Regions from separate parts of the Myxosarcina sp. GI1 genome, predicted to be linked through region 2. Evidence: riboswitches for the same ligand, from Rfam matches in the RefSeq annotation. Region 2 holds a riboswitch; each other region holds the start of a gene.
What was found. A riboswitch is a leader RNA that binds a small molecule or an ion and turns the genes downstream of it on or off. The one in region 2 is predicted to bind cobalamin.
Positions count from the first base shown of each region.

Region 1 (6,078 bases), on a different contig from region 2:
ATCTTTAACTTGTCTTAGGAATTAATTAATGTCTCTTATTGTTAACCCTTGAGTTTTAAATAAGTGAGCGCTAATTAAAATAGCGATCGCACGGCAAAAATTCAATGTAAAAATTGAAAATTTAAACAAGTTATTTGTGGTTAGTACGTAATAGCCTTCATATAGACTAATCAAAAACTAATAGCAATAGGTAAAGTTGCTCAATTTTAGCTTGTGAATAATAAAGTTTTTCCAACGTCCGAATAAAAGACGCAAAACTGCGAATGCTTAATTTAAGAAGCTTATTTAGTTCTTTTGGTAGATGTATGTTAGAAAAAAACCCTGTATTACTGTAGCCTGGGTCGATCCCTCTTTAAACACAAAACACTCTACTTTATACATATAAATAAATTTAACTATTGCCAAAGGACTCGATTTAGCAAAAAATAAATACAGAATTCATAAAAGAAAAGATATGCCTATTAATTTAAAAGAGGACATTATGTACATCCTGCTACAAAAAATTAAAGCAGGAGAAGGCAATGATAACAGGGTAGATTTTAGCAGTACGGATTTTACTGGTAGAAATATGACCGTATCTGATTTTCTCGGTCATTTAGATTATCTCAATCAAAAAAAATATATCGAAGCTGATTTTACAGGCAATGCCTATGCCAATCAGGAAGATGTACCAGATGTTATCGATTCAGACGAAGTAGACTTTAGTATTGCTAACACTTTGGGCGCACCCGACGGACCACTGCCGCATTTAATTAGGTTCAATCGCGCTGAATTAACCGATAAAGGTCAAAAAATGCTCGATCGCATGGAAGAAAAACCTCCAGAATCATTGGGTTCGGGACCATCGTCACAAATTGTCGACCGAGACACTCCTTTTCTCGAAGAAGTTGCTCTCAAAGCCGAACTGCCAGATATATTTGATGCTAGAGATTTAGTCACTGTAGTCTATCGCACCATGCGAGACTTGATGACTACTGAAGCTGCCGAAAACGTAGAGTCGGAACTGCACGATCCTGCCGAACCTACCGACCAAAAAAGATTGCAGGAAGAAATTGCCCAACTGTGGAAAGACGAAAATCCAATCGTATCCTGGTTGAGTAAAGTTCGTCCGCCGTTAAAATTCGACGACGAAACTTTCTTCTTTCGAGTCAAACAAGAAGGAGGACTACCAAAAGGTACAGATAGCGAGAAAGTAATCAAAGCAATCTTTTCTGCCACCAAAGGTGAATTATCAGCAGAAAGAGCGAATGAAATTGCTGAGTTTCTTCCAGGAAAAATTAAAGAACTTTGGGAAGCAGCTTAATAAAGTAGGAAGTAGAAAGTAGGAAGTCATAAGAGACGGGGAGGCTTCACTCTACTAGAGAGTTCCCCTAGTCCCCCAGTCCCTACTAGTACCTAAAACCTTTTCTACTCCTCTACCTCTATTTAAGTTGTATATTCAGCATTAATCTCTACATATTTATAAGTCAAATCGCAACCCCAGGCGACACTGGTTCCACTACCAACTCCGATCGAAACCTCAATTAATACCGTGTCGTTTTGCAAATATTCTCCTGCGGCGGCTTGTCTGAGATAGTTACTAGCCGCAGCGCGATCGAAAGGAAGAGGTTGTCCGTTTTGCATGAGTTGCAAATCGCCCAGCCTTATGTTTAGTTCGTCCTGGTGAAATTTAACTCCTGCCCTACCTGCGGCAGCAGCAATTCTGCCCCAGTTAGGATCGCGTCCAAAAACTGCCGATTTGACTAAAGACGAGCCAGCAATAGTTTTAGCTATTGCCGAGGCAGCTTTATCATCATTAGCTCCCGATACTCGTACTTCTATCAAACATGTCGCTCCTTCACCATCGCGAGCGATCGCTTTGGCTAAATGTTGGCAGACTGCGGTTAACATTGCCTCTAATTTTTCGGCATTTTTGCTTTTTTCGGTAATTGCTGAGGTGCGAGATTGCCCATTAGCCAAAGCTAATAAAGTATCGTTGGTGCTAGTGTCCCCATCTACAGTAACTTGATTGAAGCTTTTGTTAGCGGCTCGCTTGAGCATCTGCTGCCATAGCTGAGTCGAAACTGCCGCATCACAGGTAACAAATGCCAGCATAGTCGCCATGTTGGGATGAATCATGCCCGAACCTTTGGCTATACCGCCAATTCTGACGGGACGACCTTCAATTGTAGTTTCTAAAGCAATTTCTTTAGTTACCAGATCGGTAGTTACAATAGCTTCGGCAGCATCTTTACCTCCTTCTAGAGAAGCAGCAGCAACTAATTGGGGTAAGCTTTGAGATAAAGCTTCTATTTTGATTCTCTGACCGATAACCCCCGTTGATGCGAGTAAAATCGAATCTTCAGCAATATTTAATTCTCTACCTAGTAGTTCGGCACACAACCGAGCGTCTTTCCAACCCGCTTCGCCCGTGGCAGCATTAGCCTGTCCTGCGTTACATAAAATTGCTCTGGCACTAGCCTTGGCTTGCAGACGCTTCCGACAATAATCGACACAAGCGGCTCTTACTTGGGTAGTGGTAAATACTCCAGCGGCGATCGCTTCAGATTCTGATAAAATCAGGGCTAAATCCTTTGCCCCCGAAGCTTTTAATCCTGCGGCGATCCCTGCCGCTTTGAATCCTTTGGGTGCAGTTATGCCACCGCTTACTGTCTGCCAGTCTGCCATGATCGATAATAATTTGAACTTCGATTTAAAGCTGATTATACCAATCTTATGGTAGGTTTATATTTGTCTGCGATATCGGTTCTGATGGGGGTCAGCCATCAGGAGTGAAGGGGAAAGTTCAGTGCAAATCTGACGCTGTCCCGCAACTGTAAAGAGATCTTTGCGATACTCTAAGTCAGGATGCCCGCCGATAAAAATCAAAAATTCGCTCGAACATATCTGCGAGGTACGGATAATGTCTGCTCTATCGTTTGTAGCGCGATCGCTAAAAAAAATTAGCGCGATCGCTTTAGCAATTTTTAGTTGGTTACTGTTTATCTTTATAGCAATCGAACCCGCCCAAGCTCATCACGCTATGGGTGGTATACTTCCTGATAATTTTGCTGAAGGATTTTTGTCAGGATTGGCTCATCCAGTTATAGGTTTAGAGCACTTGGCTTTTGTAGCTGCGATTGGATTGTTAGCCGCTTTAAGCAACAAATTAGGCGTAATTCCCTTGGTTTTCATTACTGCCACAGCAATAGGAACGGGAATTCATTTATTAAGCATAGATTTGTTTTTACCAGAAGTAATTATTACTGGTTCTGTATCGATCGTTGGAATTTTCTTGGCTCAAAAAAATTTAGTTGATTCAGGTTTGTTAATTGTCTTTACCGTCATAGCAGGAATTTTTCACGGTTATGCTTACGGCGAATCAATAGTTGGTGCAGAAACTACCGCTTTGAGTGGTTATCTATTGGGCTTTTGTTTGATTCAGCTAGTTATAAGCGCGACTGTCTTTACTATCGGAAGATTGGTAATTAGTAGAAATTCTTTGTCCGATAATACTTCTAATCTAAACCTACGATTTGCAGGTTTTACAATCTGCGGTATCGGCGTAGCTTTTTTAGCTAATACATTAATAAGTTAAGACGAGCAATCGTCAACCAACTACCAACCATTAACTACTAACAAAATAAAATGCACAAAATACCCGTAACTGTAATTTCAGGTTTTCTCGGCGCGGGGAAAACGACTTTAGTGCGTCATTTGCTACAAAATAATCAAGGAAGAAAGATTGCCGTTATAGTCAATGAATTTGGCGAGGTAGGAATAGACGGCGATCTTTTACGCTCTTGTCAAGTTTGCGATGAGGAAGAAACTCCTGACGGGAATATTATCGAGCTAACCAATGGTTGTCTGTGCTGTACGGTACAAGAGGAGTTTTATCCAACTATGCAGGAACTACTCAAACGTAGAGACAAAATAGACTGTTTGCTAATCGAAACTTCGGGACTGGCATTACCAAAACCTCTGGTGCGCGCTTTTAGCTGGTTCGAGATTCGTAATAGTGCTACGGTCGATGGAGTGGTTACGGTAGTAGATTGTCAGGCATTAGCCAATGGAGCGATCGCTGGAGATTTAGCGGCATTAGAAGCACAGCGTCAAGCCGATCCCAATCTAGAACACGAAACTCCCCTCGAAGAACTATTTGAAGATCAGTTAGCCTGTGCCGACTTAGTACTGTTAACTAAAACCGACTTGGTAAATGCTGCCGATGTAGAGAGGATTAAAACTCTGCTGAAGCAAGACTTATCGCCGAGAGTTAAAATTGTCGTCGCCGAACGGGGACAAATCGCTGCCGATCTTTTACTCGGGTTTAATGCTGCGGTAGAGGATAATCTAAGCGATCGCCCCTCCCATCATGATGATGAAGCAGACCACGAACACGACGATGATATTAAAGCAGTAGAAATTGTCTGCGATCGCAGCTTCGAACCAAATATTTTAATCGAACGATTACAACAGCTATTGCTACAGCATGAAATCTATCGCATCAAAGGCTTTGTTAATGTAGCGACAAAACCCATGCGTCTGGTAATTCAAGGTGTTGGCAATCGTTTCGACCGCTTTTACGATCGCCTGTGGCAAGGTGACGAACTTCGTCAAACTCGTTTGGTAGTTATCGGACGTAATTTAGAGCGAGAACAGGTAGAAGCCGCTATTTTAAATGAGTAACGCTCAGTAGACGAGAGATCTAAGAAAACCTCGTAAATTTTCCAGTACTCTTTGAGTGGACAGTATATTTACTGTCATGACCGAGCAAAACGATTTCTAAATGTGAGTATAAATAATACATATCGCTATATTCTGCGTAATATTAACTATTAGTAGATTAATTGAGATTGAAAGCCATGATAAGATCTTTAGTTGGAATGCTTGCTGGAGTAAGCGTTGTTTTAGGAAGCGCGATCGCTTTTCCCTCAGCTACCTCAGCTAGAAATAATACCTACTACTGCGCCCAGCTTAACGGTAAGTGGAATACTTTTGTCAACACTCCCAGAGGTAGAGTAACTCTGATTGAGTGGGCAAATTCCTTTGCTAATGACTGGACTCCGCAAAAAAGATGCCTGGCAATTTCCCAGCGTTTTCAACAATTTCTGGATAAAGGAAATTTAAAGTATATTCGTACGGGTAACGTCAATCAACAGCCAGTAATCTGCGTTGCCGACTCTAGTAGCGGTACATGTCCAGACAAGAATGTCTTGATTACTCTCAAACAAGGAACAGATCCAGAAGCAACCTTAGTTAGATTAGTTGATTTTCGTCGTAGCGTCAGCGGACAAACCCTAACCTTAAGTGCGGACGATCCTGGTTTTTACAATGATGGTGAATTTTATGTCGACTTAGAAAAATTTCTCGAAAAAGTTCCCGTTACTAAATAGCAAAAGGATAAATAAATCGCTGAAGTTCCCCATTTCAATGGGTTAGTAAACAAAGTTGTTCGATCCAAATAAAAAACCTAAGAATCGTTTAAATTCGCTTTTAAATGAACGCTTTTTACCTTTGAAGCCGAAAACAGCAGTCAAACTATCTCTAGTTTTGGCTGGTGTTGGTGTGCTTTTAGCTAGTAGCAGCCTATATTTGTCTGACAAAATTCCAGCATTTTTTCCTAATAGTTTAAATGCTAGAGTAAACACTACAGCCAGCAAAATTACCGTTAAAATTCTAGGTGAGAATTTTTTAGGTTCGGGTTTTATTATTCAACAACGAAGCAGCCTGTATACGGTTATTACCAATCAACACGTCTTGAGGGCAGGTCAAGCTCCTTACTCTATACAAACTCCCGACGGCAAAATTTATCCAGCACGAAGAGCTAAATTAGCTTCAAAATACGATCTGGCTTTATTACAATTTACTAGCGATGTGCAATACAATATTGCTAGTTTCGGTAGTTCTTCATCTCTAACCGTAGGAGAACCAGCTTTTGCGGCAGGTTATGCTGTAGCCAGTAGCAAAAAACTCAGTCAAACGGAAGTTGAAAACTACAAAAATGCCCCGCTACCTGGCTTTACTCTGAGATCGGGAAGAATTCAAATAATTTTGGAGCGAGCGTTAGAAGAAGGATACCGAATTGGATATACTAATGAT
Region 1 is NZ_JRFE01000014.1:362,278-368,355, reverse strand. It holds gene KV40_RS08525 (DUF2267 domain-containing protein) at 455-1,303, shown strand; gene argJ (bifunctional ornithine acetyltransferase/N-acetylglutamate synthase) at 1,426-2,667, opposite strand; cobalamin riboswitch at 2,727-2,874, shown strand; gene KV40_RS08515 (HupE/UreJ family protein) at 2,903-3,577, shown strand; gene cobW (cobalamin biosynthesis protein CobW) at 3,628-4,665, shown strand; gene KV40_RS08505 (COP23 domain-containing protein) at 4,842-5,372, shown strand; gene KV40_RS08500 (serine protease) at 5,494-6,078, shown strand, end outside.
Region 1: linked by a shared signal. The riboswitch ahead of KV40_RS08515 (HupE/UreJ family protein) and the one ahead of KV40_RS23475 (sirohydrochlorin chelatase) in region 2 are both predicted to bind cobalamin.

Region 2 (6,078 bases):
TTTTAAAACTGTCAATCTAAATTTGAGTCTCAGAGAGGTAAAACACCTTCGCCTTTCGGCTAATGTTCTACAAGATGTTTTCGAGCGGCTCAAGCTTTAATTCTATATACAATTAGTAGCGCGAGGTAGAACCAACCTTACGCTACTTATGGGATAAAAATCTTTATTAGGCGTAATTCTTAACATACGATCCGTCAACCATTCTCCAATAAGGTTGATAGGTTTGTAGAGCTTTGAGATATTGCGCTCGTTCAAAAACACTAGGAACGGGACAATTTACTTGGCTTAAGCTGCCTTGTAACTGAGCGATTGAATCGTATTCTTTAGCCTCTAACCATTCAACCATGTCTTTCTCAATTTTTTGTAGCTGTTCGATGCCATGACTCAGTAGCACGCTAACTAACATGGTGACGTTAGCACCTACCAGCATCATTTTGATAACGTCTTGAGCGGTAATAATCCCGCCTGTAGCAGCAAAATCGAGGGGAAGAGTACGATACAAAATAGCAATCCAGCGCATTGGTAAACGCATCTCTCTAGAAGTGCTAAGAAGCAAATTTGACTCTACTTCTAGAGTTTCTAAATTAATATCGGGTTGATAAAAACGGTTGAATAATACCAAGCCACTAGCATTTGCATTGCTCAGTCTTTTTGCCATATTTGCCATATTACTAAAGAAAGGACTCAGTTTGACTGCTACAGGTAGATTGACAGCATCTGTAACGCTGCGAACAATATCTAAATAAGTTTGCTCTACTCGATCGCCCGTCATTGACAGATCTGTAGGAACGTCATAAATGTTTAATTCCAAACCATCGGCACCTGCTTGTTCCACCAGACGTACATAATCACCCCAGCTACCTATAATAGAACTGTTGAGACTAGCAAAAATGGGAATATCCACCATCTTTTTCGCACGGCTAATGCGCTCTAAATAGGCTTCTGAATCGACAGGAAAATCTGATTCGGGATAGCTTTCTGTAGGATGAGCGAACTGATGATATGCTTCATATCTTTCTTCTAGTAGTTGTTCTTCAAACAAAGAATGCAATACTATTGCTGCTGCGCCAGCATCTTCCATCCGTTTAATATTATCGATATTTTCCGTTAAAGGTGCTGCTGCACCAACAACCAAAGGCGATCGCAATGTCATACCTAGATAAGTTGTGGATAGGTCTACCATTTATTCTCCTCCTAGATCAGTCTTTAGATTAAGAAAAACTTTTGAGGAAGTTATGAGTAACAAAACCACCCCCTGATTTTGGTACAATCGCTTTTGATAATTATTCAATAACCGCACAATGACCTTCCCCAACATGATCCAGACCAATTACTGCTTTGGTAAGTTTTTCTTGGTCTTCGGCAGATAGTTGTTGAGTCAGGGTGGCATCATCAATAGTTAAACTGTCATTTGATGCTAGTTGTGCCAAAGGTTCAAAACCCAAAGCATCTACATTGATAGCTTCATCTGGACTAGTTTCAGCATCGCCAAAAATATGGTCGAAGTGAAAAGTTGTTTCTACTTCCCCTGGTGTTCCTGTTTTAACGATCCCTTTGCGATCTTCTCCCACATATTCACCGCAGAGATACTGGATGGGGCGATTGAGACTAATATCAAAGTTAATTGTCCGATCGTCTTTGGTAGCTGTTCCCTGCATGACCATTGTTTTACCTGCTAGGGGAGAGTCCGCGCCCGCAGTATCGATTTGCCAAGCCATAGCATTATAAAAACCAGGAGTCACCTCCGCATCTGTGACTAAAATGGGTGCTGCATCTGCCTCCCCTTCGGCTAGATCTACAACTTGGGGTGTATCTACTAAAGAGACTGTTTCCTGATACTCTAAACCGTCGAGAGTGTATGTTTCTGAAGGTTCAAAAACACCATCTATTTGATAGGCCGTGACTTCGGCTAGATTTACATCCAGGCGATCGAAATTCATCGTCCAACCATCTTTGGTCACAAAACCCTGGCGGACAAAATCTTCTCCGTTAGCTACTAGGTTTAAAGTTGCTGAACCTTGGGCATTGGCAACAGCAGGATTACCGTTATTATTTTCTGCCGTTTCACTGTCAGCACAACTGACGATTGTTAAGGACAATAGAGCAATGGTGTTGAATTTTACTAAGTTACGATTCATGTTTGATTCCAAAATAATGTGTTGTTTTAGCTAGCAATCGCCAAAATCACTAAGGTGTCTTCCAAATACGCTGATGATAATCTTGCAATTTGGCATAGGGGTCATGATGACCGTGATGATGGTGATGCCCATGACTGTGGTAATGATGATGTCCGTGTCCGTGTTCATCTACAGCAGCAAGACGAAACTTACACATTTCACAGTTCATTGCCACTTGACCTAACTGCGCCTCAATTTCTCGCTCCCTAAGTATCTGTAGTAATTGGGGGGCAAGACCCATTTCAGGCAGGCAAGCAAAATCGATATCGGGATACTGTTCTTCTTGTCGAGCGGTGATATCAGAGATTTTTTCCATTAAAGTCCCCGTAAACAAGAAATAGGGTAAAACAATAATGCGTTTGGGTCGATAGAGATAAGCCCGACGAAAGCCTGATTCTAAGCGAGGATGAGTGATGCCGATAAAACAGGTTTCTACTGTCTTATAGCCACTCCCTTCCCAAATAATGCGAGCTAGTTTGTATACGTCTCCATTGGCATCAGGATCGCTCGAACCCCTACCAATAAAAAGTAATACAGTATCTTCGCGGGAGATATTATGGGGGTTGTTTTCTGGTTTATCTAATTCTGATAAGCGATCGCGCCATAGTTCAATTATTTTAGGAGTAATCCCGAAGTGACGACCGTATTTTAAGCTCAACTGGGGATAGGACGCGCTGGCTCGGTCTAATTCGTTGGTGACATCAAATTTATTGTGTCGGGCAGCAAATAGTAAGATTGGTAACGCCGTAATTTCGGTAAACCCCTGTTGAATACAGGCTTCTATTCCTTCTTGAATAGTAGGCTCAGTTAATTCCAAAAAACAAGGAATTACAGGACGAGATGTATCTAGTTTCTGATAAGTCGCTACAAAGTCGAGAAAAGTTTGTCTTCCGCGATCGTTTCTCGTTCCGTGACCAATCGCCAGTAAAGGTCTTTGATAGGGTAAAGGGGATAATTGAAGAGAATTCAACGCCGAGTTTTGAAACGTATTAGTAATAACCATTTTATTAAGCATCTGTACCTCGCAGATATATTGGTTGATTTGATTTAATTCATCGGCGGGCATTCTGACTCAGAGATTATGAATCGTTAACCTCATTACAGTTGCGGGACAGCGTTGGATTTTCACCAAACTTTCCCCATTACTTCTAATGGCTGTTCCCCACTAGAACCGACTATTTAGTTGTCTTCTGTTCTATCTTACCGTTAAACTGCGAAAAGTTGCCCTAAACCTGAAATTTAAACGATAAATTAGATTAGAAGTTATATTTTTGCATCTATCCACTGTTTTGCTCGACGAATCGCATCTTTTGTCGTCATGGCACTGGGGACTGCTACAGCACAACCTCGATCGTGATTTATCCAAGCTGCATAAATACAATACCCATCCAATTCGTCACGGTCTATTTCTACCTTGCAGCCACGATAGGCAAAAGAAAGAATAATCTGAGGATAATTAGGCTTCATAAAAATTGTTGCTGAAAAAAAATGACAGTATTTAGGCAGGGGCAATGCCTATGCCTAATGGCAGCTACGCATCGGCTAGCTGAGTCTCCGACTTGCTGCGCAACCGCAATCGCTCTTAATGACTCTATGAAGTTTTTTAAGTTTTTCAAAGCTAAGAACTAATGGCTAATGGTAAGAGCTACGGCGAAGCCGTTTATTTCTCTTTTCAACAACTATCCAAGTTTCTTGCCAGCGATCGATAATCATTTGTCTCATTTTGTCGGATTGCCATTGAGGAATGTTGTGATTTTGGGAGTGTTTAAATTCAGTCATGTTTTTCTAGATTCAATGTTTAATTACTAGCAGCGAATATTTTGATATCCGTCGGTAATTTGTAGCAATAAGCAGTTGTCTTAGGACACTTGCTACTTGCCCTTCGGGAGCGGAGCATTCCCGAGTCCGCGTCTTTTGAGGAAACCTCAAAAGCTTGTGACGGACGCTTGCGTCTTGCGCCAACGCGGGGTCTCCGCTTTACTTATTACTTTAATTCGAGCGTTCCCTTGCGTCTTACGGAGTGGCTGTTTTACTTACGAGCAAATAAACTAGCTCGTCACAACAGATAGATCTACTACGATCTTCAAACAGCAGACAGATTCTGAGCTACAAAATCCCAGTTGACCAATTTATCGAGAAAATTATCAATATAAGCAGGACGTTTATTTTGATAATCAAGATAGTAAGCGTGTTCCCAAGCGTCCATTGTCAATAGGGAAACTTGTCCGCTAGCTAGAGGATTATCAGCATTAAGGGTTTTGGTGACTTTAAGAGTATCTCCATCTAAAACTAACCAAGCCCAACCGCTACCAAACTGAGTTGCACCTGCATTTTTAAAAGCTTCGACAAACTTATCAAAACTACCAAAGTCAGCCTCAATTTTTTTTTCCAGTTCTCCTTCAGGTGTACCACCGCCATCGGGTTTCATACATTGCCAATAAAAAGTATGATTCCATGCTTGGGCAGCATTATTAAATAATCCTGCTTTACTGGCATCTCCAGCGATCGCTTTGATGACTTCTTCAATCGGTTTGCTATCTAATTCTGTTCCTTCAACGGCATTATTGTATTTATTAACATAACCCGCATGATGTTTGTCGTGATGAAATTCTAAGGTGCTTTGAGTGCGGGATATGCTGGGGTTGCCCCAGCATATAGAACCGCGCTGTTGAGAAATTGCTGGTTCTAAAGCAGTGTAATCGTATGGAAGGGATGGTAATTCGTAAGCCATAATAGTTTGTTCTCCTCTTGCTATCAAAAATTACTGCGGTCGAGTATCAAAAAGATTACTGTCTGCTACGGTCGCGAGCGGAAGCATCTAAAAGATTTTGAGCGTGGGGGATGCTATCACGAAGCTTTCCCTAGCACCGTTTTACGGTGCGGGGTCTTCGCTCAAATTTAGTTCAGCAGATGAGGGGCTGTATGCGGATCTAAAATCCGCATCTAGTAAGCCCCGTCCAACCACGGTGTTGAGCCAATTTCCAATTCCATTGGTGATAGTAGCGCAGTTTGGCTTAAGAAAAAATACTTATCCCCTGGAAGGGGAATAAGTAGGTGTGAGTGCAGACGGACTGAGACTAACCCTACTTAAAACTCGCTCGTAGCCCACGCGCTGTCTGACCGCTTCGCACGTAAACTCTAAGAAAATTTGGATAACAAATACTCAGGAGAAATAGCTTTTGCTCCTCATAAGTAGCTCATATTTCTAAATTAATATATTGTTCATTGTTATGGTATCGATCGCAGATTAAATTGATATGGTTTTTACTCGATCGCCTCTTAGAAATAAATTATTAATGTTACAGCTAGATCGCAAACACATCTTAGCGATCGAGGTTGCTAAAGATATTCGCGAAATTATTAAACGCAGCTTGGGAAATACGGCAAATTGGCAAGTGTTTTCGGTAAACACGATCGCTGAAGGATTGGCTTTAATTCAATCACAGCAACCCGATGTAATTTTACTCGAAGCCGATCTGTTAGAGCGGTGCAGTCCTCATATTTGGCAACAACTACAAACTACTGCTGAGAATCGATCTATTCCGATGATCTTTATGGCATCAAGAGTTAGAGCTATGGATCGACTTCAGTTCCAACAATTAGGTGCAGCCAAGGCGATCGCTAAACCTTTCGATCCACAAGAATTGGTAGAGGCGATCGCCCAAATATTAAAGTAATTTTAGCGGAACACATCACGACTCATAACTTCCTCAAACTTGCCAACTATAGTTTGAACTAATGACTAACATTGAGATTGGTAAAAATTATGAACCGAGTTTTTCCTAATAGACGAGAAGCAGGAAGAAGATTAGCCCAAAAACTTACCGCCTACGCTAATCATCCTCAAGCAATAGTATTGGGAATACCTCGTGGTGGCGTACCTGTGGCGTATAAAATTGCC
Region 2 is NZ_JRFE01000032.1:64,828-70,905, forward strand. It holds gene KV40_RS23460 (L-lactate dehydrogenase) at 1-100, shown strand, start outside; gene KV40_RS23465 (dihydroorotate dehydrogenase-like protein) at 167-1,183, opposite strand; gene KV40_RS23470 (hypothetical protein) at 1,284-2,138, opposite strand; gene KV40_RS23475 (sirohydrochlorin chelatase) at 2,188-3,180, opposite strand; cobalamin riboswitch at 3,217-3,368, opposite strand; gene KV40_RS23480 (hypothetical protein) at 3,441-3,644, opposite strand; gene KV40_RS35195 (hypothetical protein) at 3,810-3,956, opposite strand; gene KV40_RS23485 (superoxide dismutase) at 4,261-4,908, opposite strand; gene KV40_RS23495 (response regulator) at 5,435-5,854, shown strand; gene KV40_RS23500 (phosphoribosyltransferase) at 5,944-6,078, shown strand, end outside.

Region 3 (6,078 bases), on a different contig from region 2:
AGCGCGAAGGTTTGAAAACAAAAACCAGATTGACCCCAAAGGGAATTACCATCGCCAAACATAATTCCAAAACCAAACCACCAAAAAGCAAGAATGGAAACACAAAAAACAATCAGGTTTTTGGCTAAAATATTGACCGCGTTGCTAGTCTGACAAAGACCCGCTTCGAGCATAGCAAACCCCGCATTCATAAAAAACACGAGTATAGCCGCTACTAATAGCCAAACAATACTTAAATAATCATATTCATTCTGGTTTGGGGTTTGTGCTATGGCTATTGGTTGATGGTACAAAGCCAAAACTAAACCAACCAAAAATAAGCAAAAATACCGACAAATGTGTCGGAAACTAAATAAATTTAACAATAGCAATCTTAGATATAAAGTTAGACGGATATACTTGGCAAAATTGAGCGGAGGCGGACGGCAAGGACAATACAACTAATTAGTAGAATACAATACTTTTAGTAGACTATCGAGTTACTTTTTTATCCCTATTTTTCAATCTTTTTAGCTAATTGTTCGATAATGGCATCCGCTTCACCTGCTAACCAGCGAGCAAAACGTCTAGCTAAAATTGGTGCAAAAACTAAAGTACTAGTAAACCCAGAAAAAAGCTGAATGCCAGTAAAAGGTTGAAGTTTGCCCGCTAAAGCAATAGCCCTGTCGTTAAAAGCTACCAAACAATGATGGTAAGTTCCTGGGATTTTTTCTAATGCGGGTAATATGTTGTTTACTTGTTGCCTAATTTTAGCTTCCTCTGCTGCTGCATCGAATTTAGCATGAGGATTGCTAGTAATAGTGCTGATTTGCCCCAGACACAAGCTACCGTCTAAAAATTGCACTACACCAGCATCGAGAATCGAACGAGCTTCATTTTTCTCTTTACCGTTATCAAAGACTAGATCTCTAGCAGCAGCTTCTAAAGCAAACCTTTGCTGAATGGCTGGCATAACTATAGTCTGTAGTTCGAGCTTGACGGGGGGAGTAGTAATAAGCTGGGCGTGGGTAAAATAGTTATCGACCTCGATCCCCGTTTGCAGGAGTAAAGAGCGCGTTAAACCTCCTGCACAAACTATAGTATTGGCAGCATAATAAGTATTTAGCTTGGTTTCAACTCCTAAAATTCGCTGGTTGTCTCTGACGAAATCGATCGCCCGTTCGTATTTTATTTCTCCGCCGTTACGCAAACAGGCTTGTAAATAAACTTCGGTAGTTTTCTGGGCGTGGATGTGTCCGTGTGGTAACTGGAGGCATCCTGCGATCGCGTCTGGATTTAATAGGGGTTCTAGTTCACAGGCTTCTTTAACGCTGAGTAGTTGGGGTTTTGTCGCAAAGCGATCGTAAGTTTTAGCTATAGCTTGCGGATCTGCATCGCGATCGATAGTTAAAACTAGATCTAGCTCTCTAAATTCTGTATCTTGACCTAATTCTTCCGTAAGCTGGCGATGTAGCTCGATTCCTTCTCTACCTAACTGTCTGGTTAATTCATCCGTTCCCGACCAATAAGCCAACCCCCCATAACTATATACGGTAGCATTATCGGGAATGGGATCTTTTTCTAACACCAACACCTTAAACTTTTGTTGGCTGAGTTCGTAAGCTAGCGATGCGCCAGAAATTCCCGCGCCAATTATAATCCAGTCATAGGTCATTATTTTTTTGTTCTTCCAATTCTGCTTTTGCCTGTTGCCAAAGAGTTTCTAGTTCGTCAATGTCACAATCGTTTAAAGGACGCGAAGCAGATTGCTCCATCAGTTTTAACCTGCTAATAAAGCGGCGGTTGGTTCCCTGTAAAGCTTCAAAGGGATCGAGATCGTACCAGCGTGCGACATTGATTATTGTAAACAATAAATCTCCTAATTCTGCTTGCTGATGTTCTTTATCTTCAGCAGTCAAAGCCTGTTTGAATTCTGCTAACTCCTCATCAAACTTCAACCAAACTCCAGCAATATTTTCCCATTCAAAACCCGCTGCTGCTGCTTTTCTAGAGATTTTCATGCCCGCCATTAGAGGCGGTAGGCTACGAGCATAACGCTCTAATTTGCGACTTAGTAATTGTGCCTGTTCTGGGGTTATCCCTTTTTCTAAAGCCTTAATTTGTTCCCAATTCTGATTGACCTCAGCCGCACTATTAACTTTAATATCGCCGAATACATGAGGATGACGGCGAATTAGTTTTTCTGTAATTCCCTCTGCTACTTCTTCTAAGGTAAAATCATCCCGTTCGCTAGCGATTTGTGTTTGTAAGATTACCTGTAGCAGCAAATCTCCCAATTCTTCAGCGATCGCATCTTTGTCGCCACTATTAATAGCATCTACCACTTCGTAAGCTTCTTCAATGACATAAGGGACTAAAGTTTGTGGCGTTTGCGCCAAATCCCAGGGACAACCACCATCGGGCGATCGCAACTGCGCTACTACCTCAATTAAACGCTGTAAAGCGACTAATACCGAACTATAAGTTGCCGATTGAAAACTCATCTTATTTTATTAAGAAAGCAAAACATACTTCTATAAGATAAAGCTTTTTCTGATTATATGCGATCGCGCTCTGCGCGCTGGCTGAGACCGAAGGACTTGCTACGCAATCGCCAATCGCTTAAATCTTAATTTTGCTATTTAGTAATACCATAAGCTTACGTTAAGGCGTTTGCCAAATACGCTGGTGGTAATCTTTTGGTTGAGCGTAAGGGTCGCTATGACTATGATTATGATGGTGTCCGTGATGATGATGTCCGTGATGGTGCCCTCCATCTTCTGCGATCGCAGAAAGGCGAAACTTACACATTTCACAATTCATTGCTACCTTACCCAACTGTGCCTCTATTTCTCGCTCTCTCATCACCTCTAACAGCTGCGATGCAATACCCATTTCTGGCAAACAAGTAAAATCTATGTCTGGATATTGCTCTTGTTGTAAAGCGGTAATGTTATAAATCTTTTCCATTAAGGTGCCTGTAAACAAAAAATACGGCAAAACGATAATGCGTTTGGGTTGGTATAAATAAGCTCGTCTAAAACCTTCTTCCAAACGGGGATGGCTAATGCCAATAAAGCAAATTTCTACCGTCTTGTAGCCACTACCTTCCCAAACTATTCTGGCTAGCTTGCAGACATCGCCATTAGCATCGGGGTCGCTAGAACCACGCCCGACAAACAATAGTACGGTGTCGGAACGAGAAATCTGATGCGGATTATGTTGTGGTGTATCCAAGTCTGCTAGCCGATCGCGCCATAGTTCTAGAATCTTGGGATTGATGCCAAAATGACGACCGTAACTAAAGTTTAACTGTGGATAGAGCGATCGCGTCCTGTCTAATTCGTTAGTTACGTCAAATTTATTATGTCTGGCAGCAAATAGTAAAATTGGCAGTGCAGTAATCTCTGTATAGCCTCGTTCGACACAGGCTGCTACTCCCTGTTCTATACTCGGTTCGGTCAATTCTAAAAAACAGGGAATTACGGGGCGAGAAGTATCTAATTGTTGGTAGATGTTTACGAAATCGAGGAAAGTTTGTCTGCCTCGTTGATTTCTCGTACCGTGTCCGATCGCCAGTAAAGGTCTGTTGTGTGGTAGTGGTGGTAATTGAAGTGAGTTAAATTTAGTTGCGGAATTGGCAATAACCATCTATTTTATTTAGCTCCAGTTAGTCGAAGTGATGAATTTTTGGTTTATTTGCAGAAATATTATTAACTTTTGGGCAGGGCAATGTCTTGCCCGTAAAGCAGTTCTCGCGTAATTAATTATTAGTGCGATTACCAAGATCTAAATAGTTATAGATGGTAAAGCGTGAAAAAAAATCGTAGCCAGATAATTGTTAATTAAAGCTATAAAAAGATCGATCATCTGTACCTCGCAGATATACGTATGAGTAAGTGGACTGTATTTATCGGCGGGCATTCTGACTAAGAGATTTTTTTTATCCAATCCCATCACAGTTGCGGGACAGCGTTGGATTTGCACCAAACTTTCCCCTTTACTTTTGATGGCTGTTCCCCATCAAAACCGATTTTTATATTGTAGACTTAATGCGATCGCAAAAAAACAAAAATTAAGTTTAGATTTTAGCGTTGCATATTTACAGGATAATTTTCGATTATCTATTTAAAAACTTTCTTTATCTGTCATCTAGATTTTATTTTATAGCACTTGTTACTTGCTACTTTTGCTCCATCATCCCATTATCATGCAACGCCTAGATTTTACTCGCCAGCTGACCAAGGCTTGAGAAAATCGGCATAGAGAGTCAAGCCACCGTCAATAAATATAGTTTGTCCTGTAATGTAAGAAGCATCATCAGAAGCCAAAAAAGCGGTTATGGCTGCCATTTCTTCGGTATTACCTGTTCTACCTAAAGGAATATGGCTGACAATCTTTTGTTTCTTTTGAGGATCGTTAGACCACTCATTGATCGGTGTTTCTGTTGCCCCTGGAGCGATCGCATTAACTCTAATGCCTTTGGGTGCATATTCTAATGCTAAGGTTTTAGTCATGTTTTCCATGCCCCCTTTACTCATCGAGTAGCTAACATATTGAGGACGAGGAATAATTTCGTGGACGCTGGAGACGTTGATAATAATGCCGCCATTACCGCGCTCTAAAAAATGTTTGATTACTTCTCTAGCACAGAGAAAGCTGCCTCTAAGATTGACGGACAATACTTTATCTAAGTCATCTGCTGAAAGCTTGTGAGAATCGGCAGCGATTTGAATACCAGCATTGTTTATTAAAATGTCTATGCTACCAAATTTGCTAATTACCTCATCGCACATTCTAATAATATCTTGCTCTTGAGAGACATCTCCTTCTACCCGCATTTCTTTGCCACCGCAGCCTTTAACCTGAGAACACATCTCCTCAATTAGCTTTTCGGTATCCTCGGCTTTTTCTGGATCGTTGCGATAGTTAATAGCAATATTAGCTCCCTCTACAGCAAAACGGGCGGCGATCGCTTTACCAATCCCCGAAGTTGCACCCGTCACTAAGACGTTTTTTCCTTTTAAACCTTTCATTATTTCAATTAAGCGTACGTGGAAGCTATTATTTTACAAATTTGACTAAACCTATTTAATTAAAGCCAGGTAGTTAAGAAATCTTGCTGAAGTTATAAATTTAGGCTTTAGAACTACTTATCCACTTAAACAACAATACTAAAACTACCGCACTGGCACTACCCATTGCTACGGCAGCAATCGCAAAATTATTCCAGTTACGAACGGCGATCGCTACTGCTGCCCAAACAAACACTCCGCCATAGGCAAAATTAGTTTTGGGTGTAGCTGCGGCAATGGTAATTAATGCCCCAATTATCACCATAATTATCGTCCAAACTTGAGGACTGAGACCCCAACCGTTCCACTCCCAAGTGGTTAAAACAGTTGCTCCATTGACGATTGTAGCGACGTTAATCCATGCTAGATAAATACTGAGGGGATAGTAAATTAACCATTTTTGCCTGAAAGAGAAAGTGCGATCGCTTCTCAACAAACGCCAGTATCCACCAATTAGAGGCAATAAAATCGCCAACATCAATACAAAAGACCAGGTAAACTGACGGTTTAAAAAGCAAAATACCCAAATAATCTGTGCGATTGAAGCGATCGCCACCGAATAGCCGATTTTTTGTAGCAAAGGATCGTATTTTTCTGAAGGTAATACCTGATTGATGGCAAAACCAATCAAACCCAAGTAAATTAAGCCCCAAATGGCAAAGGCATAATTAGCAGGAGTAATTAAAATATTGCTAAAGAGTTCGTTGGAGATTTCGCCAATAGTCAATCCCTGGGGAGGACTAATATTTGCCCAGACATTAGTACCAAAAGCTGCAATGACAAATACTAAATTAACTATCTGTCGCAGCGAGGGTTTTTTACTTTTCGAGCGAGGGCGAACGTCCATGAGTAATTACAATTGCTACCCTTTAATTTTGACACAAGCAAAATAAGCTGTTACGCATTGATTTCTATTTTCTCTCATAACGAGCTATACAGGGAGTTCCCCAGGCTATTTGTCTGTTAGGAATATCGCGAAAGACGCTACTTCTGGCACCGATAACGCTGTTAGCACCAATTGTCA
Region 3 is NZ_JRFE01000026.1:351,445-357,522, forward strand. It holds gene KV40_RS21885 (ammonium transporter) at 1-314, opposite strand, end outside; gene KV40_RS21890 (FAD-binding oxidoreductase) at 494-1,657, opposite strand; gene mazG (nucleoside triphosphate pyrophosphohydrolase) at 1,644-2,483, opposite strand; gene KV40_RS21900 (sirohydrochlorin chelatase) at 2,644-3,630, opposite strand; cobalamin riboswitch at 3,877-4,028, opposite strand; gene KV40_RS21910 (glucose 1-dehydrogenase) at 4,206-5,015, opposite strand; gene KV40_RS21915 (hypothetical protein) at 5,116-5,901, opposite strand; gene hpsU (hormogonium polysaccharide biosynthesis acetyltransferase HpsU) at 5,966-6,078, opposite strand, start outside.
Region 3: linked by a shared signal. The riboswitch ahead of KV40_RS21900 (sirohydrochlorin chelatase) and the one ahead of KV40_RS23475 (sirohydrochlorin chelatase) in region 2 are both predicted to bind cobalamin.